DNA from 2 places in the Paenarthrobacter sp. MSM-2-10-13 genome. Region 2 is predicted to be linked to the other one. Evidence: riboswitches for the same ligand, from Rfam matches in the RefSeq annotation. Region 2 holds a riboswitch; the other holds the start of a gene.
The links. A riboswitch is a leader RNA that binds a small molecule or an ion and turns the genes downstream of it on or off. The one in region 2 is predicted to bind cyclic di-AMP.

Region 1: linked by a shared signal. The riboswitch ahead of HAV21_RS16455 (hypothetical protein) and the one ahead of HAV21_RS06875 (NlpC/P60 family protein) in region 2 are both predicted to bind cyclic di-AMP.

Annotation. Positions count from the first base shown of each region.
Region 1 is NZ_JAAOXO010000009.1:98,251-109,947, forward strand. Features, by position in the region: gene HAV21_RS16405 (mannitol-1-phosphate 5-dehydrogenase) at 1-756, opposite strand, end outside; gene HAV21_RS16410 (PTS mannitol transporter subunit IICBA) at 756-2,870, opposite strand; gene HAV21_RS16415 (TetR/AcrR family transcriptional regulator) at 2,937-3,659, opposite strand; gene ptsP (phosphoenolpyruvate--protein phosphotransferase) at 3,789-5,489, shown strand; gene HAV21_RS16425 (HPr family phosphocarrier protein) at 5,520-5,798, shown strand; gene HAV21_RS16430 (helix-turn-helix domain-containing protein) at 5,938-6,354, shown strand; gene HAV21_RS16435 (hypothetical protein) at 6,391-6,651, shown strand; gene HAV21_RS16440 (alpha/beta hydrolase) at 6,654-7,457, shown strand; gene HAV21_RS16445 (DUF6480 family protein) at 7,571-7,849, shown strand; gene HAV21_RS16450 (ATP-dependent DNA ligase) at 7,931-9,001, opposite strand; cyclic di-AMP (ydaO/yuaA leader) riboswitch at 9,241-9,389, shown strand; gene HAV21_RS16455 (hypothetical protein) at 9,392-10,744, shown strand; gene HAV21_RS16460 (helix-turn-helix domain-containing protein) at 10,910-11,697, opposite strand, start outside.
Region 2 is NZ_JAAOXO010000002.1:224,320-236,016, reverse strand. Features, by position in the region: gene HAV21_RS06890 (PEP/pyruvate-binding domain-containing protein) at 1-774, opposite strand, end outside; gene HAV21_RS06885 (universal stress protein) at 794-1,831, opposite strand; gene HAV21_RS06880 (FAD-binding protein) at 2,250-2,942, shown strand; gene HAV21_RS06875 (NlpC/P60 family protein) at 3,105-3,902, opposite strand; cyclic di-AMP (ydaO/yuaA leader) riboswitch at 3,906-4,097, opposite strand; gene HAV21_RS06870 (copper resistance CopC family protein) at 4,248-4,883, opposite strand; gene HAV21_RS06865 (NCS2 family permease) at 4,999-6,441, shown strand; gene hutG (formimidoylglutamase) at 6,516-7,463, shown strand; gene HAV21_RS06855 (hypothetical protein) at 7,527-7,991, shown strand; tRNA gene HAV21_RS06850 (tRNA-Cys) at 8,209-8,282, shown strand; gene HAV21_RS06845 (hypothetical protein) at 8,442-8,663, shown strand; gene HAV21_RS06840 (hypothetical protein) at 8,789-9,037, opposite strand; gene hutH (histidine ammonia-lyase) at 9,236-10,828, opposite strand; gene HAV21_RS06830 (urocanate hydratase) at 10,829-11,697, opposite strand, start outside.

The DNA.
Region 1 (11,697 bases), on a different contig from region 2:
GGTTTCCTCCAGCACCGCCCGGACCTTCGCTGCCACAGCCGGATCCGCCATGGCATCGGAGATCTTCTCAAGCCCTGCTGCGTAGCCGAAGTACGCAGCAGAAGCGTGGCCGGTGTTCACCGTGAACAGCTTGCGTTCGATGTACGGCCCCAGCTCGTCCACGAAGGTAGCTCCGGGAATCTTCGGGGCGTTGTCTCCAAACGGCGTACGGTCAATGACCCACTCGTAGAAGGTCTCCACCGTGACGTCCAGGCCTTGTCCCGCCGCCTGATTGGGGACGATGCGGTCCACGGCCGTGTTGGCAAAGACCGCGACTGCCCCCAAGTCACCCGCGGATTCGTCCCAGGCAGCCTGGATCTCCGTGTGCAGGAGGTCCGTGGCGTTGATGGCATTCTCGCAAGCCATCACTTGGAGGGCCGGCAAGTCCGCGGGACGGGCCGCCAGCCCTCGGGCGATTACTGGTGCCACGAACTTCAGGATGTGTGGCCCCACTGCAGTGGTGACCACATCCGCCGTCGAAATTTCCTCAACAACAGCGGCTTCCTGCGAGGCGGAGTTGAGGGCACGGAAGCCGGAGACGGTCTTGACCGCTGGGTTTTCACCAACCTCGTGCACGTCGTAGCTGCTTGCGTCGGCGAGCTGGCTGATCAGGGCGTCCGCTACGTCCGCGAACACCACCTCATAGCCGGCCTCGTGGAGCAGCAGCCCCACGAAACCACGCCCGATGTTGCCTGCCCCAAAATGAACTGCCTTCACTATGCGTTGACCTTTCCGAACAGCTCCAACACTTCATCAACCGTGGTGGCTTCCTCCAACTGGGCAACCTGCGCCTTGTTGGTGAAGATCTTGGCGATCGAGGACAGGATGTGGAGGTGCTCGTTATTGATACCGGCCACGCCCACCACAAACTTCACTTGCTTGCCGCCCCAGTCGATGCCCTCCGGGTAGCGGATGATGGACACTGCCGAGTGGTTGATGTGTTCCTTGGCATCGTTGGTGCCGTGCGGGATCGCCAGGAAGCTGCCCATGTACGTGGACACGGATTCCTCGCGCTCGTGCATGGCGTGGACGTAGCTGACATCCACGGCACCGCGATCCAGCAGGAGCTTTCCGGCTTCATCGATCGCGGCGTCCCGGTCAGTCGCAGTTCCATTCAGGACCACGCTTTCGCGGAGCAGGACACCTTTACCTTCAACGGGTTGACCGTCTATTGCTTTACCGCCTGCGGCGGGGGCCGGCTCAGCGGCATGCGCACCATGGGCGGGGGCTGCTGTTGTGGCAGCTGCGGCGGGCTGTACGCCGGCGGCGGGCTCCGTCGTCGTGCCTGAGTCGGGCGTTACGCCTGTTTCAGATGCCGCACCTTCGCTGTTGCTGCTCCGGACCAGGTCCACGATTTCGTCGTACTTGGGGCTGTTCATGAAGTTGTCCACCGAGTAGTGAACGGCGCTGGCCGTCCTCGGCTGGGCACGTTCGGTGAGGTCCTGGTGCGTGACCACAACGTCGTAGTTGTCGTTGAGGTTGGCGATGGCCGAGTTGGTGACCTTGACGTCCGGGAAGCCGGCCGCCTTGATCTTGTTGCGCAGGACCGAGGCACCCATGGCGCTGGAACCCATGCCGGCGTCGCAAGCGAACACGATGTTCTGGACCGGGCGGGTGAGGACAGTGCCAGCCTGGGCACCGGCGCGTACTTGGCCGCCGGCGCTCTCACCGGTCAGGGCAGAGGAGACGGAGCTCTTCTTGCCTTTCATGGCCTCCATGCGCGAGGTAGCTGCGGAGAGATCATCCTCGCCCTTGTTCTTGGACGTACGCAGGATAACCGCAGCGATGAGGAAGGACACGGCCGTCGCCAAAACAACCGCCAGGATGACGCCCACATAGCTGTCACGGGATGTCTGTGCCAACACGGCAATGATCGAACCCGGGGCAGCCGGAGCCACGAGGCCGGAATTGGTGACGGCCATAGTGGCAATGCCCGTCATGCCGCCACCGATCGCAGCGAGGATCAGGATGGGCTTCATGAGCACGTATGGGAAGTAGATCTCGTGAATACCACCGAGGAAGTGAATGATTGCTGCGCCGGGAGCCGAAGCCCTGGCTGCACCGCGGCCGAAGAACATGTAGGCCAGCAGGATGCCGAGGCCCGGGCCGGGGTTGGCTTCGAGCAGGAACAGGATGGACTTGCCCTGTTCCAGCGACTGCTGAATACCCAGCGGAGTAAGCACGCCGTGGTTGATGGCGTTGTTGAGGAACAGGACCTTGGCGGGCTCGATGAAAATGCTGGTCAGCGGCAACAGGCCGTTATTGACCAGGAACTCCACAACCTCGCCAGCACGGTCCGTGAACCACTTAACAACATAGGAAAGGCCGTAGAAACCGCCCAGCGCCAACACTGCGCCCCAAATACCGGCGGAGAAGTTGTTGACCAGCATCTCAAAGCCCGGACGGATCTTGCCGTCCCAGAGCCGGTCGATCTGCTTCATGGTCCAGGCACCCAGCGGGCCCATGATCATGGCACCGATGAACATGGGAGAGTCTGTACCCGCGATCACGCCCATGGTGGCAATGGCGCCCACCACGCCGCCTCGGACGTCATAGACCATCCGGCCGCCGGTGTAGGCGATCAGGATTGGAAGCAGGTACGTGACCATCGGGCCGACGATGCCGCCGTTGGGTTCGCCTTCGGCATTGGTTCCGAAGCCGCCCAACTCGGCTACGGGAATCCAACCCTTCTCAATGAACAGGGCAGTGATGAGGCCCCAGGCGATGAAGGCGCCAATGTTGGGCATGATCATGCCGGACAGGAATGTTCCGAACTTTTGGACACCAACGCGGGCGCTGGTGCGGGGCTTCGCAACGGTCTCTGTTGCCATGTGAATTCCTAACGTGTGTCCCGCTGCGGCGCGGGGTCAGTCGATATAGATCGAGAGAGAACAGCCTTAGGAGCTGCTGGAAATGCGGTGAAGCCACTCGAGGAACAGCTTCAATTCAGAGCTGGAAAGTTGGTCCGAATGTGAGGCCTGCAGTGCCGCATTCAGGGCGATTGCCGCAACAACCACGGACGACTTACCGGAGTCGTCCGCTGCGGCGCCACGGGCGGTGTCCGTGGAGACGGCGAAAATCATGGAGTCCCGTGTCATCGTTGAGAGCTCGAGGTTCCGTTCTTCCACCGGTTCTGCGATCAGCATGAGCGTGACGCCCACGTTGGCGGCCAGAATGCTGCGTGCCGCCTCGCGGGGCGGCACGTTGATCTGACCGGCGATAGCGGCTTTGTTCAGCATTTCTTCCAGAAGCGCTTCAGCATCGGCCACGATTGCCGGCCGGCTTTCCGGTCTGATATTGCCGAACATCACCAAATACAGATGGGGTTGGCTCAGCCCGAACTGGACGTGGTTGTCCCACATCCGCCGGACGTCTTCCAAGGGCTCCCCGGACGGTGCAAAATCCCGCTCCCCCGCCACATACTCTTCAAATCCGGCCGATACGACGGCGTCGAACAGGCCTTCCTTGTCGCCAAAGTGGTGGTAGAGCGTTGGCGCCGTGACCCCGGCAAGCTTGGTGATCTGGCGCGTTGAGACCGCTGACCCCTCCGAATTCGCCAGCAATTCGGCAGCTGCGCGAAGCAACCGAATTTTGGGCGGAAGCTGGTCATCGAAACTCATAACCGCTACCCTAGCACCTATAGCGTTGCTATATGAAGTGGCTCACAAAGGAATTTTGTAGGCTAGTTTTCGAGGCTCCCGGTGCCGTCGCCGGCGGGCCTGAACCAACAAGCAGGAACAGAGGATTCAGTGCAGAATTTCCAAGGAGTAGGGGTAAGCCCTGGCCGCATCATTGGTTCCGTCCGCCAGATGCCCAAGCCGGTGAGCGAACCGCCGTCGGGAGAGCGTTTGGCAGCGGACGTGAGTCCGGAAGACGCCGTCGCGGGTTTGAAAGCGGCTGCGCAGGCGGTGCATGACGAACTCAAGGGACGCGCGGACAGTGCTTCCGGCGACGGCAAAGCCGTCCTCGAAGCCACTGCGCTCATGGCCAAGGACACCATGCTCCTGAAGTCGGCCGCGAAGCTGATCAATGCCGGCTCCTCGGCCGAAAGGGCTATCTGGGAAGCCGGCGCTTCCGTCTCCGAAATGCTGCACAACCTGGGCGGCTACATGGCCGAGCGCGCCACCGACGTCCTGGACGTGCGCGCCCGCATCGTTGCCGAACTCCGCGGCGTCCCCGCTCCAGGTATTCCGGCCTCGGACACGCCCTTCATCCTGGTGGCCGAGGACCTCGCACCGGCGGACACCGCAACACTGAATCCCGCCGTGGTCCTTGCTCTGGTGACCTCGGGCGGCGGCCCGCAGTCCCACACGGCCATTATTGCGCGCTCACTCGGCCTGCCCGCCGTGGTGGCTGCACATGGCGTTGACTCCGTGGCCGACGGCTCCGAGGTCTACGTGGACGGCGCAGCTGGTTTCGTCGCTGTTTCACCCTCTGAGGAGCAGCGCGCTGCAGCGACGGCGTGGGCGGAAACCTCCGCCACGCTCGCCGAATTCGACGGAAACGGCACGACGGCGGACGGCCACCTGGTGCCGCTCCTCGCCAACGTCGGCGGAGCCAAGGACGCCGTGGCAGCTGCCGCTTTGGGCGCCCAGGGTGTTGGCTTGTTCCGCACCGAATTCTGCTTCCTTGAACGAGACACCGAGCCCTCCGTGGAGGAGCAGGCCGCGGCTTACAAGGCCGTTTTTGACGCGTTCCCGGGCAAGAAAGTTGTCCTTCGCACGCTCGACGCCGGCGCCGACAAACCACTCCCCTTCCTCACGGATGCCACCGAACCCAACCCTGCACTGGGTGTTCGCGGATACCGCACCGACTTCACCACACCAGGTGTCTTGGAGCGCCAGCTCGAGGCCATTGCCCGGGCAGCTTCGGAATCCGACGCCGATGTGTGGGTCATGGCCCCCATGATCTCAACGGCCGCCGAAGCCGGCCGCTTCGCTTCACTCTGCGCAGCTGCCGGAATCCAGACCCCAGGCGTGATGGTGGAGGTCCCCTCCGCTGCGCTGACCGCCGCCACCGTGCTGCGCGAAGTCGGGTTCGCGTCCCTCGGAACCAACGACCTCACCCAGTACGCCATGGCCGCCGACCGCCAGCTCGGACCCCTCGCGGAACTCAACACCCCGTGGCAGCCTGCCGTGCTCCGGCTCGTGCAGCTCACCGTTGAAGGTGCGGCGCAGGAAAGCTCCGGCCGCGAAGGCGACCCCAAGCCCGTGGGCGTCTGCGGTGAGGCTGCCGCCGACCCTGCCCTCGCCGTCGTACTGACCGGGCTGGGTGTCACCACACTGTCCATGACCGCGCGCTCCCTGCCCGCCGTCGGGACCGTGCTGAAAACGGTGACACTGGAGCAGGCGCAGGAACTGGCCCGGCTCGCTTTGTCTGCTCCGAGCGCTCTTGAGGCCCGCGACTGGGTCCGCGCCAAACTCCCCGTACTCGAAGAACTCGGCCTCTAACTTTTCGCTTCCGACTTTTAGGAGAAATCCATGCCCGAACGCACAGCCACCATCGCCAGCCGCTCCGGACTGCACGCCCGCCCCGCCGCCTTGTTCGCCGAGGCTGCAGGCGAGCAGCCCGTGGAGGTCACCATTGCCATGCAAGGCGAACCCGCCGATGACGCGCTCGACGCCGCGAGCATCCTTTCGCTCATGACGCTCGGCGCTGCCAAGGGTGACGTAGTGGTGCTGCGGGCCGAGGGGGACGGAGCCGACGCCGCGCTGGACGCACTGGTCAAGCTGCTGGAGACGGACTTGGACGCAGAGTAGCTGCTCGCCGGGTTGGGCCGGTACGACGATTCGCTGCACCTTAGACGATAGGAGTCGTCTAAGGTGCAGCGATCCGTCTCAATGGATGCTGGACGCGGTGTGCGACGGTCCAACGTGAGCCACGCGCTAGGCTTCTGCCATGGCATTGATAGCTCCCCGCGTCACCCCCGGCTTGCCCGCCGACGACGCCCGGAATCTGGCACGCTCCCTCCAAGACAGCGATGACATCACCGTGTTCGTAGATGGCACGGTCCACCGCCTGCCCACCGAGGCGAGGGACGCCGTCGTCGACCTCCTCGCCAGGCTGAGCCGCGGCGAAACGGTGACGGTGAGCAGCGTGGAGGAAATGCTCACCACCTCACAAGCGGCTGAGCTTGCCGGCATCTCCCACACCTATCTGCGCAACATGACAGATCGCGGCGAAATCCCGGTGGAGTACCGGGGAACGCATCGCCGCATCCGGCAGGCCGCCATCATTGAATGGCTGGCAACGCAGAAGAAAAAGCAGCAAGCCCAAGCGGCCACGGCAGACGACGTCACCGATTCCCAGAGCTAGCCAACCCACATCACCAGCATGCTGTTCAATAGCGGTATGGCAAAAAGCTCCCCTTCGACCGTTTGGCCCGTGGTGCACCAGGAGCGTCGTGCGCTGATCCAAGACCTCGAACCGCTTGAGCCAGCGCAATGGCAGACGCCGTCCCTGTGCTCCGGCATCCGCCGCGACTACCCCGCCCAGCACGGGGCCACCGTACTCAGCGCATTACTGCTTGCGGTGTCAGGGCGGCCGATCGGGAGCGATGAAGTGAGCGGACCCGGAGCTCCGGTGTTCCTGCAACGGTTGGGAAACGAGTGAAGATGCCAGGGGACACAAAAGGATTGCTTTCTGCCGACGTCCAGGCCTTAGGCCTGACCGGCAGGATCCATTGGACGAAAGGCTCGCCTGCGCCGGAGCCGGGCGCAGAGCCGGGGAGCGAACCCGCGTACATCTTGATTCACGGGATCGGGGTGTCGCATAGATACCTGGCGCGGTTGCATGCTGTTCTCGCGGCGAGCGCACCGACGTACTCGCTGGACCTGCCCGGTTTTGGCGGGACGCCCAAGCCCGGTCGCCAGCTCTCAGTGGAGGACTACGGCGCGTTCATTGCCGATACACTCGCGTCGTGTGGCATCGACTCCTACGTGTTGGTGGGGCATTCGATGGGTACGCAATTTGCCATCGAGGCGGCCCTGCGCGCCCCCGAGCAGGTCAAGCAGTTAGTACTGATGGGTCCCGTGGTGGATTCACGGCATAAAAATGTGTGGCGGCAGTCGCTGGCCCTGACCCTCGACGGAATACTCCGCGAGAGTCCCACGTCCAACGCGATCGTCATGTCCGACTACTTCCGCTGCGGCCCGCGCTGGTACCTCACCGAGCTGCCGGTGATGATGAAATACCCCACGGAGAAAAGGCTGGCCGGCATCCAGGTACCGTTGCTGGTCCTGCGCGGTAGCCGCGACCAGGTGGCGGGCCCGGATTGGTCACTGCGGTTGTCCAGGACAGTGGTACAGGGTCGCTTGGTAGAGATTCCGGGCGTCGGGCACGTGGCGCAGCACATGCGTCCCAAGGCTGTGGCGGATGCCATCCGGAGCTTCGTCACCGCTACCACTCCGCACCGCTAAACACTGACGCACGACGCCGGCACCTGGCGTGGGTGCCGCTTGTCGGGTAGCCGCGTCCCGGCTAGGCTGACGGAGCAAGCGCATTAGTAAGTTTGCTTACGAAAGGGCTGATCGTGACTGACAAAGACTCAACTGAAGAGACCCAGGGCTTCGGCACCACCGGCGCCACAGGACCCTTCGCCACAGGATCCTATGACACGACCTCCGATGCCGACAGCATCCACGAAGATCCCGATATGCGCCAGGACGAGGACGAGGATCCCGCAGCCTCCGCCAACCCGGACCCCCTGGACGGCAACGTCACAGGGTTGGAGCCCGGCGGTGGAGTTCCTCCGGGAGAAACCCCGCCGGCCGAAGGCAGCATGAGCAGCGACCAAGGCCACCACGAGTAACTACGCTGCAAGCCTCGCTGTTACGTCGCTAACCCGCTGTTTCGTTGCTGGCCAGCGACGTAACAGCGGGTTGGCAACGCCCTAGGTGTTCGGTAGCTTCAGGATCTCCCCGAGATCGTACTCAGCGGGCTCTTCCAGCTGCGCGTACGTGCAGCTCCCGGGGGTCCTGTCCGGCCGCCACCTGCGGAACTGCGTGGTGTGCCGGAACCTGTCCCCCTCCATGTAGTCGTACTTCACTTCGATCACGAGCTCGGGGCGCAGGGGCACGAAGGAGAAGTCCTTGCCCCCGCTCCAGCGGCTTTGGGCGCCCGGCATGCGTGAACCCCCGGCAGCCTCGTCCTGCCTGGCCCATTCGCCCCACGGGTGTTGGTCGAGTTCAATCTGATACGGCTCAAGCTCAGCCACCAAGGCCTCGCGCTTGGCCATGGGAAACGATGCCACTACTCCCACGTGATGCAGCCGGCCGGTGTCATCGTGCAGGCCAAGCAGCATGGAGCCCACTACTTTCGCGGTCTTGTGCCAGCGGAACCCAGCCACCACGCAATCGGCCGTGCGCTCGTGTTTGGTCTTGAACATCACCCGCTTGTTCGGGAGGTACGCCCCATCCAGTGGTTTGGACAGCACACCATCCAGGCCCGCGCCCTCCAGTTGTACGAACCACTCCTGTGCCCGTTCCAGATCAGTCACCGCAGGAGTCACATACACAGGCGGCTCGGCCTCGGCGAGCGCACGTTCCAAGATGGCCCGGCGCTCGGAGAACGGCTTGTCCATGAGGTTCTGATCGCCTAGCGCGAGGATGTCGAACGCAATCATGGACGCCGGGGTCTTCTCAGCAAGCATACGGACGCGGCTGTCGGCGGGGTGGATCCGCTGCTGGAGCACCTCGAATTCGAGCCGGCCACCCTCGATCAGGACGATTTCGCCGTCAATCACGCATTTGTCCGGCAGGTTCTTCCTGAGGGCATCCACCACCTCGGGGAAGTAGCGGGTCATGGGCTTCTCGTTGCGGCTGCCCAGGACGATCTCGTCGCCGTCCTTGAAGACGATGGTCCGGAAGCCGTCCCATTTGGGCTCATAGTGCCCAACTTCGGGGATGGTCGGAACGGATTTGGCGAGCATGGGCGAGACGGGTGGCATCACAGGCAGGTCCATAGACAATGTCTACCCGCCGGTGCGCGCCGAAGCTAGTGTTGGCCAGGGATATCTTGGTCGAGCGGCCCAGCGAGTGCCGCCCAGCACCGGCCCCGAAGCCTAAGCGCTAGAAGCCTACCGCTTAGGCTGAACTACCGCCCGTTACATTAATGTGACTTTACTTTCCGGCTCATGTACCGTCGTAGGGCGACCCATATCTCCGCTGGGCCGCTTCCGGATTGACGCCGAGCTCTGCCGCAATCCGGGATCCGCCAGACCCGCGGCAGAGACGGGGGACCCAGGTTCCCGGGCTTGTTACCCACAAGCCCTTGGGGTGAAGCCGCCTTGCGCGGCCGGACGGCCTCGTCCGAACCCGACAGCTAACCTCGAAGGCGTTGAGAGGCAACCACCATGTCCCCAACCATGGATCAGCCGCGCCGCGCCCAGACTGAAGGCGAGCGCACCAAGCCAACCGGACGCCGTCGGGCCCAACCCAGCGGATTCCTTGACAACGCGCCGGCAGATTCCGCCGCCGTCAGCGGAACGTCAAGCACGACGCCGGAACCCGCCACGGCGGCCATGCCCGCCGCGGTGAAACCCACCACGCGTGCGGAAATCCGTGCAGCCGAGCGCGAGCGTGCAGCCCGGGCCGTACTCGCGCCCGAGGAATCGGCGGCAGCTCCGAAGTCCACCACACCGGGACCACCTACCGCAGCCATCCCCATCGTTCCGCCGGCCAGCCAGAAACCCGATTCACGGGAATCCAGTAGCCAGGAACCCGCCACCACGGCTATTCCAGTAGTGCAGCCTGCAACGCCGGAACCCGCAACTGCGGCCATTCCCGTAGTCACTGCCCGCGATGAGTCCGCGCGCACGCCGGAACCCACGGAGTCCCCGCGCAAGGACGCTGAGTCCCCGCGCGGCAAGTCTCCGGCTCAGGTGGCCGCAGCCGCTACAGCCTCGGCATCATTGGCTAGCCGCCGGGACGTTCGAAAGCCAGCCGCTGCGCCCACCACCAAGTCCGGTTTTGGCGCCACATCCTCGTTCGGCCGTGAGCCGTTCGGCCGCGAACCACAGGCCGCCCTGCGCAAGGCGGCTTCGGTCAAACACATGAGCCAGCGCATGGCCGTGGTGGCGGGGGCCCTTGGCCTCGTGCTGACAGCCGGCGCTTTGGGGCCGGCCCTCGAACTTCCGTTCTTCGGCCAGGAAACCCCGTCGCAGGAAGCCGGCGGGGGCGAAGGCCGCACCTCGGGTTCGGCATCGCCCGGGCCCAAGGCTTCCTACACCACGGCGTCGTCGCCATCGGCCACCACGCCATCCTCAGCAACAGGGGCAACGGCTTCCTCCGAGGCCGGCCAGCCCGCGACAATCGCGGAGGCACCCGGGGCGGTGTCGCCGTCGTCGACTCCCACCCCACAGGTTTCGCTCGCGGACCCGGTATGGGTCCCGTCAGCGGGCTCGTCCGCAGTCCCGGCAGTTCCTGGCGCCACCAGCCCGGCACCCACCCAGCCGGCCCCCGCGCCGAGCGACGTGCCGCCGTCGGACACCATCACTACACCGCCTGCGCCGACGCCAACGGGCACCCCCACACCGACCCCGACTCCCACAGGAACTGCGACTCCCACACCGACTCCAACGCCGACGGATACTGCAACGCCGACGTCCAAGCCGAAACCGGGCAACCCGACCGCTGCCTCAGCACCGCAGCCCAGTGAATCGGCACTTCAGGACATCCTCGATGCCGCACAGAAGGTATTCGGTTGAGCACCCGCCTGCCGCGTACGTCCACCCATGCGGGGTGGCATAGCCGGTACTGCAGCAGCAGCCGGACTGCCACGTTTCGTCGGCGGATGGGGCGCTGGAGCTGCCAGCGTTTGCGGCGCTCCTAAGGCAACACCGCATACTTCGTACTTACAAGGGGAAGCAGGCTCAGATCCGTGGCCGTACTGCCCAACGCCTGGCCTTCAGGGCCGCATGTAACTCGAGCCGGATCGCGCCACTCAACGGATCAGCACCGATGAGCTGGCGGATCCGGCCGAGCCTGTTGTAGATGCTGCTCCTGTGGAGATGAAGTTTGGCGGCGACGTCCTGAACCGAGCCGTCATTGTCATAGAGCAATTCAAGGACGGGCAGGAGTTCGCCGTTTTTGTCGTGGTCCTCGAGTGCCCTGAAATGCACAGATCCCGTGTCATCCCAACCGCCCGGTGCTACCAAACGATCGAACAGCTGGTACACGCCAACAGTTCGGCTGTCCACGAGCTCACCCAAAGGGAGGTCTACTGCGGCCGCTTGGGCAGCAACCTTCGCTTGCCGGTACGCACCGGACAGCTGCCGGATAACTTGGAATGGTTCGCTGATCCCCAGGATTACCCTGTCCACTTTGCGGCCTGCGCGTTTGGCCAGCTCCAGTTGATAGTGCACCAAAACCTGGGCATGGTCCGCCCGGCCGCCCGACTCGCGGAACAACACAACGGAATGCGTCTCCGTTCCGGCGCTGAACAACGCGGCGTTCACGCCAATGGTGGACTGCAGCGCGGCAGATCGATGCGTCAGGGTAGCTGCAATGGGATCGACGTCGGACCTCGCGCCATCGGGGTCGAGGATAGTCACCAGCTGCCACGGACCGCGGCCCTGGATTTCCTTCCAACCCGCGACGGCGGCCACAGCGTTGGATTCGCCGCCGCAGGCTGAGAGAAACTCCTGTTCACGCCGTCGCC
Region 2 (11,697 bases):
CCTGCTTACAATGCCGCCCTGCAGGGTGTCCACCACATAGTGATCCGGGTTGACGGCACCGGAGACTACCGATTCCCCCAAGCCGGGGCTGGCATCAATGACGGTTTCATTGCGATTCCCCGTCACGGGGTTGGCGGTAAACATGACGCCAGCCGTAGTGGAATCCACCATCTCCTGCACCACCACGGCCAAGGCCACCGTGGCGTGGTCAATCCCGTTGGTGGTCCGGTAGGCCACGGCACGATCTGTCCAGAGCGAGGCCCAGCAGCGGCTTACGGCGTCCAGGACCGCGTTCACGCCGACTACGTTCAGGAAAGTGTCCTGTTGTCCGGCGAAGCTCGCGAACGGCAGGTCCTCGGCGGTGGCCGAAGACCTGACAGCCACTGCGACGTTATCGCCCAATTCCCCGTACGCCAATCTCACCGATTCGGCGATCCCGGCCGGCACCCCGGAGTCGAGAACCAAAGACCGGGCACGGGTGGCGATCTCACTCAGCCGGTCCAACCCCGCCGCATCAGCCTCCGACAAAGCCGCAAGGACAGGCTCCAGAGCAGCTCCCGAGAGCGCCCGCTGGTACGCAGCAGTTGTGAGGCAAAAACCGGGTGGCACGGGCAGCCCTGCATTAGCTAACTCGCCAAGATTGGCTGCCTTGCCACCGACCTCCGGAACCATGTCTCCACGGATTTTTGAGATGTTCCGGACGAACACCGAACCCGAGGCGCCGAGGCTGGCGCCGCGATCCTGATCCGGATCTTCGGGCTCCATACTGTCCATGGATGTGCCAGGCGCCGACTCAGGCAGCGCCGAGCATGGGTCCAAACTTGTGACGGTCCGCCAGCCGGGGATCTTCCCTGTCCGGAACAACCAGCACTGGCCCCTTGGCGTGGTGCAGGACTCCGTCTGATGTTGACCCCAGCAGCATTCCCGCGAATCCGCCTCGGCCACGGGTTCCCAAAACAACCAGCTCGACGCTGCGGCTGGTTTCCACAAGAACATCAACGGGCGAGCCATCCCGGAGGTCCGTCTCAATAGCCAACGAAGGGAAGTGGCTTCTGAGCCAGGCAACACCGGCGTCAAGCTGGACCCTGATATCGGCGAATAGGGCATCGCGGTCCAACGGAGCCGGAACCCACGCCAGGGAACCGCTGTACTGCGGAACAGCGCAGATGACGCGCAGTGTGGCTCCCATACGCTGCGCTTGCTCGGCAGCTTCGAGCACAGCAACGCGTGCTTGCTCGGAGCCGTCAACGCCTACTGCAACCACGTTTTCCACAGTGCGCGGGCCCGTTTTGGCGTGCTCGGCCTTGATGTGTTTGTCCTCGGTGTTCTCACCGAGGCGATCAGCGCAATAGAGCGGGACCGTCACCGTGGGGCATTTGGCGTGCGCGGGCAGGGCACTACTCACCGAACCCAGGAGGCGCCCGACGAACCCACCGCGACCCCGGCTGCCGAACACCAGCAGCGCGGCCTCCTCGGAAAGGTCCAACAAGACACCAGCGGCATCACCGTTTTCCACGGAAGCATCGACGTCAATGGCATATCCGGAGACTTTGTCCAAGGCTTGACGAACGATCGCATCAGCGCCTTCGCGGATGACGGAATCGTCAACTGTTGCGTAGCCACCGTCCAAGCCGGAGGCCGCGAAAATTGGCACGGAGTACGCCGTGACAATATGCAGCGGAAGCTGGCGGCGCTCCGCCTCCCGTGCGGCCCAAACCAAGGCGCACTGACCGTGCTCTGAACCATCCACCCCGACGACGATGCCACCAGGTTCCACAACCTGGTCCTGGCCGTCCGGTGACTCTTCACTGTGTCTTCCGTGCTGGTCCATGGGGGCCTGCCTCTCCACCTACTGCTTGATGTTCCGGCTATTCTGCCAGAGGATCCCGGCCTAGAACTTCCAGACTGTTTTGTTGCCAACGGCCGGGGCAGGAGAAACCCGGAAATTCCTCCTCCCAATGCTCACTATTCTCGGTCAGCAGTGGCGAATCAAGACGACATTGGGCTATGTGCATAACGGTCAGGGCTCGGTTCCCGGCGGTCCCTGGGGTGCTCGCGGCGAAGAGACAAAACGCGCAGGCGGAGAGGCTATCCATGGCCGAAAAAGTTCGGTAGTGTTCGAGTCACCGAATGGCCGGAAAACGTGTCTCACACCACACGCCCCGGTCATTTACTTGCGGCCGCTTGGGGAACTCGGACGCGATCCCACGCGATGCCGAAAGGCACACACGTCAAGGAGGAACCAAGCAGTGTCACTCACGCCTGATTCCGGCACGGAACGCACCACCACCGTGATCATCGGAGCCGGCCTGTCCGGCTTGGCAGTTGCCAGCGAACTCAGCCGCTACGGCGTGGGTTCGATCGTGGTAGACGGGTTCGGCGCGTTATCCACTACTGGACCGTCCGTCCATACAGGCATGCTCCAACGCACCGACGCCGCAGATCCGACAGCAATGCAGGAACGCAACGAAATCCTTCGCCACCTGAGGAACTACGCTGCCAGTCATCAACTGGACGTTCGTAACACCACTCGCGCTGTCCGCTTGGATTTCCTGGGCTCAGATCCCTCACGGCATATCGGATACGGTGTGGCCGCCAGCATGACAACCACAGGCCTGAGGACCGGGCTCCACGCATCCGGCCCCCACGAATCCCATCCTCGCCAGTGGGCAATCCACACAGCCCAAGGCGTTCTTCTGGCAGACCACGTAGTAGTGACACGCTGCGCCCAAAGCCAGCTACGGCGCATGCTGGCCGAACTTGGCATTGCAGTCGGACAGAATCTTGCCGCGGCCATGCGGGCCGTGGGAATGCACCTGGTGGGCGTCGGAGACCTCATCACTCCGTCCCCCAAGGAAGTGCTGCGGCAAGCCAAAGCAGTGGGTCAGGCCATCTCCTCCAAGGTTGCCCTGCCGGCGGGTCCCGGCGTCGCCATCGCCTAGGAAGTCCCGCAAGCAAACGCGCTACCACCCCCGCAAGCCAGCCAAGTCCGCCGTCGTACGTCCCGCACTGAACTTTTACGAACAGAACTTAACGCCAAAGGCCGGTGCCTCCGGAGACATAAGTCTTCGAAGGCACCGGCCTTTGAACTGAAGCGTGAGGCTTTATGCGCCAGCGCGTACGTAGGTCAGGGGACCCGTTGCGGTCAACCAGCTGATCGGGTGGATGCCCGTCTGGTTGCCGTTGATGCCACCGCTGATGGCCTGGCCGTTGCCGATGTAGATAGCAACGTGGCCGGACTGGACGATCATGTCACCGGGCTGGGGATCGCTGACGACCTTGCCGTAGTTCATGAACTGCATGGGACCGAGGTCGCCTACGGGGATGCCTGCGGAACCAAGGGCCTTTTCGACCATGGCGGTGCAGTCCTGGAAGATACCGATCTGTGCGTAAGCCGAAGCAACCATGGCTGCGTTGACGCCGCCGGCGGCGGGGGCAGCTGCAGGAGCAGCGGCAACCGGTGCGGGTGCGGCAGCAACAGGAGCAGCAACCGCGGCCTGAGCGGCAACGGGAGCTGCAGCAGCAGCCGTGGTGACAGCTGCCTTCTTGGCTACAGGGGCCTCAACAACGGGGGCCGGCTTTTCGATGACCGGAGCTGCTACGGAAGCAACTGCGGGACGCTCAAAGTTGACGGTAGCCGTTGACAGGGCGGTAACAACCTTGGTGGGTGCCTCGGAAACGGTCTCGGCAACCGTTGCGGGGCTGGAATCGCGCTGAACCGGGGTCTCAGCTGCGTGAGCAGCAATGGAACCGGTCAAAACGAGGCCCGAGGCTGCTGCGATAACAGCTGCCTGACGACCAGCGCCTGAAGCGTTGCTGGCAACTGCCTTCGAGATGGAGATGAACGGATTAGGACGTACGCTGTCCGCCTTACGACGGCCGCGAAGAATGCGTGAAGACATGAAAGAGCCTCTCCCGATGCCTGCGAGGTTAGCTGTCGGATTCGGATGGGAGTCACCCGGCCACTATCTCCCGCTGTTCAGCGAAAGCATCGTGACTTCACCCCAAGGCACGCTCGAAAGCGACCTAAATTGGGTTCCCCGTCTCTGCCGTAGGTTTGTCTGCGAACGGATTCCGGACTGCGGCAGAGCTAGGCAATCAGGCCGGAAGTGCCCGCTACGTGGAACAGGCACAGGAACTACGGTACGCGATGATTCCCCCGAAGTCACATTTAAGTAACGGGAAGTGGGCTTCTGGCGTGTCGCGGTAACCGATTCGAGATATTCGCAGCTACGTAGAAAACCGCGCTATTCCGCGGGAGTATCGGCATCTGGCTCGTTCGAAGCCGCCAATTTTTTCCGTGCGGTAACGGCGAGATAAATTACGAGACCCACCGCCACAACAGCCAGCCCCACAATGCTCCAAGGGAAAGGTTGGGAGGCGTCGGCGGCTGGCTCATTGTTACCGGCAGTCCCTGGTGCGGCGGTGCCCACTGTTGGTACCGCAGCTGAGGAAGCCGAAGCCGCTGGTGAGGCACCCGCCGTACCACTCGCCGACGTCGAGCCTCCTGCGGTGGCTGTGAACGTGAAGGTGCCCTCAATCGGGTGCGAGTCGGAGCTGACCACGCGCCATACCACTGTGAACTCGCCGGCAGGGGCGCCCTCGCGGAGCTTCTGAACGGCCTGGTTGTCGATGATTTCGACCGGACCGTCCGCCCAGTTCTCGCCGCCAGCCGTCACCGTTACGCCCGATCCGATCGCGAGCGGGCGGTTGTTGAACGTAATGGAGACCGACGCCGGGACTTCCGCAACGCGGGCACCGTTGGCTGGCGCTGTGGACTCGGCGACGTCGTGCGCGGACGCCGGTGCCGCTGCAAACAGCAGGGCGGAAGCAAAAGCAAGAGCAGCGACGACGGCGGCCAGAAGCGGGCGGATGGTACGCATGGGGCGGTTTCTCCTAGTGTTGGCTTCCTTACAGACTAGGCGAATCGTTGGGAGGGCCCGCACCGGACAACATAGGATTTGAGAGCAAACTCCCCCTCGATCCCCGGAGACCTTCATGCTTAAACAAGGTTCTGCAGTCGACCGCTACTTCAAGATCTCCGAACGTGGATCCACATATTCGCGGGAAATCCGTGGCGGCTTCGCGACCTTCTTCGCCATGAGCTACATCGTGGTGCTCAATCCACTGATCCTCTCCGGACCCGATTCGAGTGGCGCGTCGCTGGGTTTCACCGCCGTGGCAGCCACCACGGCGTTCGTTGCCGGCATCCTGACCATCCTCATGGGAGCCTGGGCCAAGCACCCGTTCGCCGTGGCCACAGGCTTGGGCGTCAACGCGTTCGTCGCAGTCACGGTGGCATCGCACCCCGGGCTGACATGGCCGGACATGATGGGACTCGTGGTGCTTTCCGGCATCACCATGCTCATCCTGGTGCTGACCGGATTCCGGACTGCCGTGTTCAAGGCGGTGCCCGAAGCCCTCAAGACGGCAATCGTTGTGGGCATTGGCCTCTTCATCGCCCTCATCGGCCTGGTTAACGCCGGTTTCGTCCGGCGCATCCCCGACGCCGCCGGAACCACCGTTCCACTCGGTCTGGGCGTGGACGGCAAGCTCCTTGGCTGGCCCACCCTGGTATTCGCAGTGGGCCTGATCCTCACCATCGCACTGGTGGTCCGGAAGGTCCGCGGAGCCATCCTGATAGGCATCGTTGTGTCCACCGCGCTGGCTGCCATCCTCGAGTTCACTCTCCACATTGGCCCAAGCTTTGACGGCACCAACGTCAACCCCCGCGGCTGGTCCCTGGTGGCCCCCAAACTCAGTGAATGGGGCGCACCGGACCTGTCCCTGATCGGCAAGGCCAACCCGTTCGGCGCCTTTGAGCACCTCGGTTTCATCGGTGCAGCTTTGCTGGCATTCGTGATCCTCCTCAGCATCTTCTTCGACGCCATGGGCACCATGGTGGGCCTGGCCAACGAGGCCGGGACAGTGGATAAGGACGGGAACATCCCCAACGTGGACCGGGTCCTCCAAGTGGACGCGCTCGGAGCGATCGTGGGCGGTGGGGCCTCTGTTTCGTCCAACCAGATCTTTGTGGAGTCCGGTGCCGGGATCGGCGAAGGTGCACGAACCGGGCTCGCCTCGATCGTCACCGGCGCACTCTTCCTGGTTGCCATGTTCTTCACTCCCCTGATCAACCTGGTGCCGTTCGAGGCCGTGGCCCCCGCCTTGGTAGTGGTGGGCTTCATGATGGTCTCCCAGGTGGGCAAGATCGACTGGCAGGACTGGGGCGTCGGAATTCCCGCGTTCCTGACCATCGCGCTCATGCCGTTCACCTACTCCATTGCCAACGGCCTCGGCGCGGGCTTCATCTCCTACGTCCTGATCCGCACCTTCCAGGGCCGCGCCCGCGAAGTCCACCCGCTGATGTGGGCTGTGGCTGCTGCCTTCCTGCTGTTCTTCGGCATCGGAACCGTGGAAGAGCTGCTGGGCGTCAAGTAGCCCAGTCCGGGATTTCAGACACTCCCGGCGCTGGGTCACTGGTTTTTGGGCCCCGCGTCGGGTGTGCTGGAAGCATGGAAACAAGCGCCCCCACCGTTGACGTCAATCCCACACCGTGGACCGGCCGCTTTGATGGGGACGGCGCCGAGCACCGCCGCTGGTGGCAAGCTGTAGAACCCCACACCGTGTCCGGCACCGCAGCAGCCTCGCGCCCCGCCGTCGTGCTTGGTTTCTGCAGCGACGCCGGCGTCCTCCGCAACAAGGGCCGTGTGGGGGCCGCCGCCGCACCAGCCGCCATCCGTGCGGCTCTGGGTCCGCTGGCTTTCCACCTTGCCCGCGACGTGTTCGACGCCGGTGATGTGGTTGTGAAGGACGACTCACTGGAGTCGGGCCAAGAGCGAGCCGGGCGCGCCATTTCGGGACTGCTCGACGCCGGTAACCTCACCGTGGTGCTGGGCGGCGGCCACGAGACTGCCTTCGCCAGCTACCTTGGTGTAGCCGGCTCCGAAGCGGTACGCGGCAAACGGCTGGGTGTACTGAACCTGGACGCCCATTTTGACCTGCGCGACGAGCCGACGCCGAGCTCGGGAACGCCGTTCCTGCAGATGGCCAACGCGGAAGCTGCCGCTGGGCGCGAACTGCAGTACGCCGTCGTCGGAATTTCAGAGCCGAACAACACACGAACGCTCTTCGACACCGCCAACCGGCTGGGCGTGAAGTACCTCCTTGATGAGCTCTGCACGCCGGAAGCCGTGGAAGTGTTCGTTGCTGATTTCCTGGCCGGCGTGGATGTGCTGTACCTGACCATCGATTTGGACGTAATGCCGGCGTCGGTGGCGCCCGGAGTGAGTGCGCCCGCTGCTTATGGCGTGCCGCTGCAGGTGATCAGCGCCATCTGCCGCCAGGTTGCTGCGAGCGGAAAGCTGCTCCACGTGGATGTCGCAGAGTTGAATCCGGAGTTCGACATCGATTCCAGGACCGCGAAGGTTGCGGCCCGCTTGGTCAACACCTTGCTTGCCTAGATTTTCCCCGCCCCTTTTCCAGCCTTCCTCTTCCACTTAGCCTGTGGGGAGGGAAGGACGGCAATGAGCGCAACTCCTGTGCAGGACAAGTGGGCTTGGGTAGCCGGGCCGGTGGCTGTGGCCCTGGGACTTGCAGCGCACATGGTGGCTGGCGGCAGCGCTCCGGCCATCCCCGTCCTCGTGGCCTTCGCCGCCATCGGTGCTTTGGCTGCCCAGGTTATTGCCCGTTGGATCCACGGGCCTCTGCTGTTGTTGCTGGCGTCCGGGGTGGCGCAGCAACTCCTTCATTTCGGCTTTGCCGCGTTCGGGGGCTACTTCCCCGGCAACGGCTTACTGGATCACCTGCACGGCGGCCAAGACCTGGCGGACGTGCCCGCCGGGGCAGCCGCCAGCGGGGGCAACGTTCATCTCCTTCTCTACACGCACATGGCTGCTGCCATCCTGACGCTGCTCCTTGCTGCGGGAGTTTCAAAGCTGGCGGCACCGAAACGTGATAGGCCGCTCGGGCGGGCAACCCAAAGCCTTTAAACAACCATCGGGAGGGTGGACCAGGCGGACGCGCCGATCTCGGTTTTCCACTTACCCAGTGAGACTCCCAACGAGCACGCGATTTTGCTTCCTAATGAGCCTTTTACGATGCTTACGGCTTCACGGGCAGCAACCTTTAGCAACGGTTCGTAGCCCTGCGAAAGGCGGGGACACCAACTTTGCCCGGCCCGCGTTCAGGCACCTAGTGTCGTTTGCACGTGGTGTACCCAAGAGGCCAGGGAGCTGCCTGCAAAGCAGCGTACGCGGGTTCGAATCCCGCCACCACGTCCATGGGTTCAAGAGGGCGCCCCCCCTTCGCGGGATGTCACCAAGGCGGGCTCCAGGCGGAGACCCACGTCACTCGCCTGCCGGTCATCTTACAAATTTTCAGGTCCGGCAACTATGATTGACGGGTCGCCCTCGCATGCGGCACGTAATAGGAGGCCCCCAATGACCCCTGCAATGACTGCAGAACGCGAAATTCGCCTGTCCTTTTCGAAGGCAGACGAGATCCACGACGGACTCGACCGCGCCGTGGATGCCCTGATCGAAAGCGCAGCAGCGGATGCTAGCTGTGGAATTCTGGTGACCCGGCACGAGCCCGGCACCTACACCGTGGCTCTGGACGAATCCGTTCCCTTCGGTCAGACCCGCGAAGTCCTCGCCGCCTGATACACCCAACGTATTCTTAGGCAGCGACGCCAAAAACCGGGGCCCGTTCCTTTCCGCTTCTACTACCCGCGGAAGGGAACGAGCCCCGGTTTCTGTTAAACAAGTACCTCGGGCGGAACTGCCGCCTACGCCCGGCGGAGAGTGACGCCGTCGGACTTCATGAACAGTTCCTTGCCCTCTTCGGTAACGCCCGGCCCGGAGTGCTCGAGCCACACCACGTTGCCGCTGCTGGATACTTCCTCGATCAGACCGGCGGCAATCACGTGGGCGTATTTGACCACTTCCACCCGCTCGCCAACTTTCAGCGTCTTCCAGTCGGTAACCGTAGCCGTGTGAGCGCTTCGCCTGGACAGGACTGCTCCGCGTGCCTTCATTGAACTTCTACCCCTTTGTGGATGTTCTCTGTTGTGTATTGAGTTATTGAACGGTTGACCGTCAAGCCCACGACATCGTTGGCGTGGACGTGACGTACACCATAAGTTCTACTACATTTGCCACGCCCCGGTGATTGCGTTGCGAACAAAGACCGGGACGTGACAAATATGCCCATCAAATGAGCGTTTTATTCGACGTCAGGCCAAAATCCCGACGGCGGATTCGGCGGCCGCACGGACCGCACCGGAGCCAACCAAACGGTCAGCCGCTTCCAGTTCCGGCGACAGGAACCGATCGGTGCCCGGGCCCTGAACCACGTCACGAAGCACCTCAAGCACGGCCGTGCCGGCAGGCCCAGGGGTGAGTTCGCCGTCGGACAACTGCGTCCGCATGTCAATGGCGCGGGCGCTGGTGACAAGCTCGACGGCGAGCACCCGGCGGAGGTTCTCCACGGCCTTGCGCAGCTTCCGGGCAGCGTGCCAGCCCATGGATACGTGGTCTTCCTGCATGGCGGAGCTCGGGATGGAGTCCACCGATGCCGGAACAGCCAGGCGTTTGTTGTCCGAGACGAGGCCGGCCTGCGTGTACTGGGCAATCATCAGGCCGGAGTCCACGCCGGGATCCGCGGCGAGGAACGCCGGGAGACCGTGTGAGCGGGCCGGGTCCAGCATGCGGTCCGTGCGGCGCTCGGCGATGGAGCTGAGGTCCGCGACGGCGATGGCCAGGAAGTCCAGGACGTACGCCACGGGTGCGCCGTGGAAGTTGCCGTTGGAGGTGACGCGGCCGTCCGGGAGGACCACAGGATTGTCGATCGCTGCGGCGAGTTCGCGGGAAGCCACCAGCGCTGCATGGTCCACGGTGTCGCGGACAGCACCAGCAACCTGCGGTGCGCAACGCAGTGAGTAGGCGTCCTGCACCTTGGTGTCGTTGATCCGGTGCGAGGCCACGATGGGCGAGTTGGACAGCACGCGGAGCATGTTATCGGCGCTGGCTGCCTGGCCCGGGTGCGGCCGCAGTGCTGCGTGAAGCTCCGGCAGGAACACCTGGTCTGTACCCAACAGGGCCTCTACGCTGAGCGCGGCGGTGACGTCCGCCGTCGCCAGCAACATGCGGATGTCGGCAATGGCCATCAGCAACATGCCGAGCATGCCTTCAGTGCCGTTGACGAGGGCCAGGCCCTCCTTCTCGGCGAGGGTGACCGGCTCGATGCCGTGCTGGGCGAGCAGCTCAGCAACCGGAGGCTTGCCAGCGGTTCCGTACAGTTCGCCGTCGGGTCCTGTTGCTTCGCCTTCACCCATGAGGACCAAGGCGCAGTGTGACAGCGGCGCAAGATCGCCGGAGCAGCCCAGCGAACCGAACTCGCGGACCAGCGGGGTGATGCCGGCGTTGAGCACGTCCACCATGGTCTGCAAGACCACCGGACGAACACCCGTGCGGCCCGATGCCAGGGTCTTGGCGCGGAGGAACATGATGCCGCGGACCACTTCGCGTTCAACAGCCGGGCCCATGCCAGCAGCGTGGCTGCGGATCAGCGACTTCTGCAGCTGGGTGCGGAGATCGTTGGGAATGTGGCGGTTTGCCAGGGCGCCAAAGCCTGTGGAGATGCCGTAGGCGGGGACATCGCTGGTGGCCAGGTCATCAATGTGGGCACGGACCTTGGCCACGGTGTCCAGGGCATCCTGGGAGATGGTCACCTTGGCGTCGTGGCGGGCGACGGCGACGACGTCTTCCGGGGTTACGCCGCTGGAGCCGAGGGTGACGGTGAGGGGTTCATGGGTAGTGATAGTCACTTACTTGCCTTCGTTCATAGGAATACGGACGCCGCGTTCGTTGGCGACCTCGACGGCGCGGTCGTAACCGGCGTCGACGTGGCGAATGACGCCCATGCCGGGGTCGTTGGTCAGGAGCCGTTCAAGTTTCTCCGCGGCCAGGTCGGTGCCGTCAGCGACGGAGACCTGTCCGGCGTGCAGGGACCGGCCGATACCAACACCGCCGCCGTGATGGATCGATACCCAGGTGGCACCGGAGGAGGTGTTGAGCAGGGCGTTGAGCAGCGGCCAGTCAGCAATCGCGTCCGAGCCGTCAGCCATGGATTCGGTTTCCCGGTACGGGGACGCCACGGAACCGGAGTCCAGGTGGTCACGGCCGATCACGATGGGGGCCTTGACCTTGCCCTCTTTCACCAACTGGTTGAACAGCAGGCCGGCCTTGGCGCGTTCGCCATAACCGAGCCAGCAGATACGTGCCGGCAGGCCTTCGAACTCCACGCGGTCCGCGGCGGCGTCGAGCCACTTGTGCAGGTGCTTGTTCTCCGGGAACAGTTCCTTGATGGCCTTGTCAGTCACTGCAATGTCCTCCGGATCACCGGACAGGGCAACCCAGCGGAACGGGCCGAGGCCCTCGCAGAACAGCGGACGGATGTAGGCCGGAACGAAGCCGGGGAACTCGAACGCACGCTCGTAACCGCCCTTGCGGGCCTCGTCACGGATGGAGTTGCCGTAATCGAAAACTTCGGCGCCGGCATCCTGGAACTCCACCATGGCCTGTACGTGGCGGGCCATGGAAGCCTGGGCCTTCTTGGTGAACCCTTCCGGGTCAGCTTCGGCTTCGGTGTGCCACTCGGCTACCGTGATGCCCTCGGGCAGGTAGGAAAGGGGGT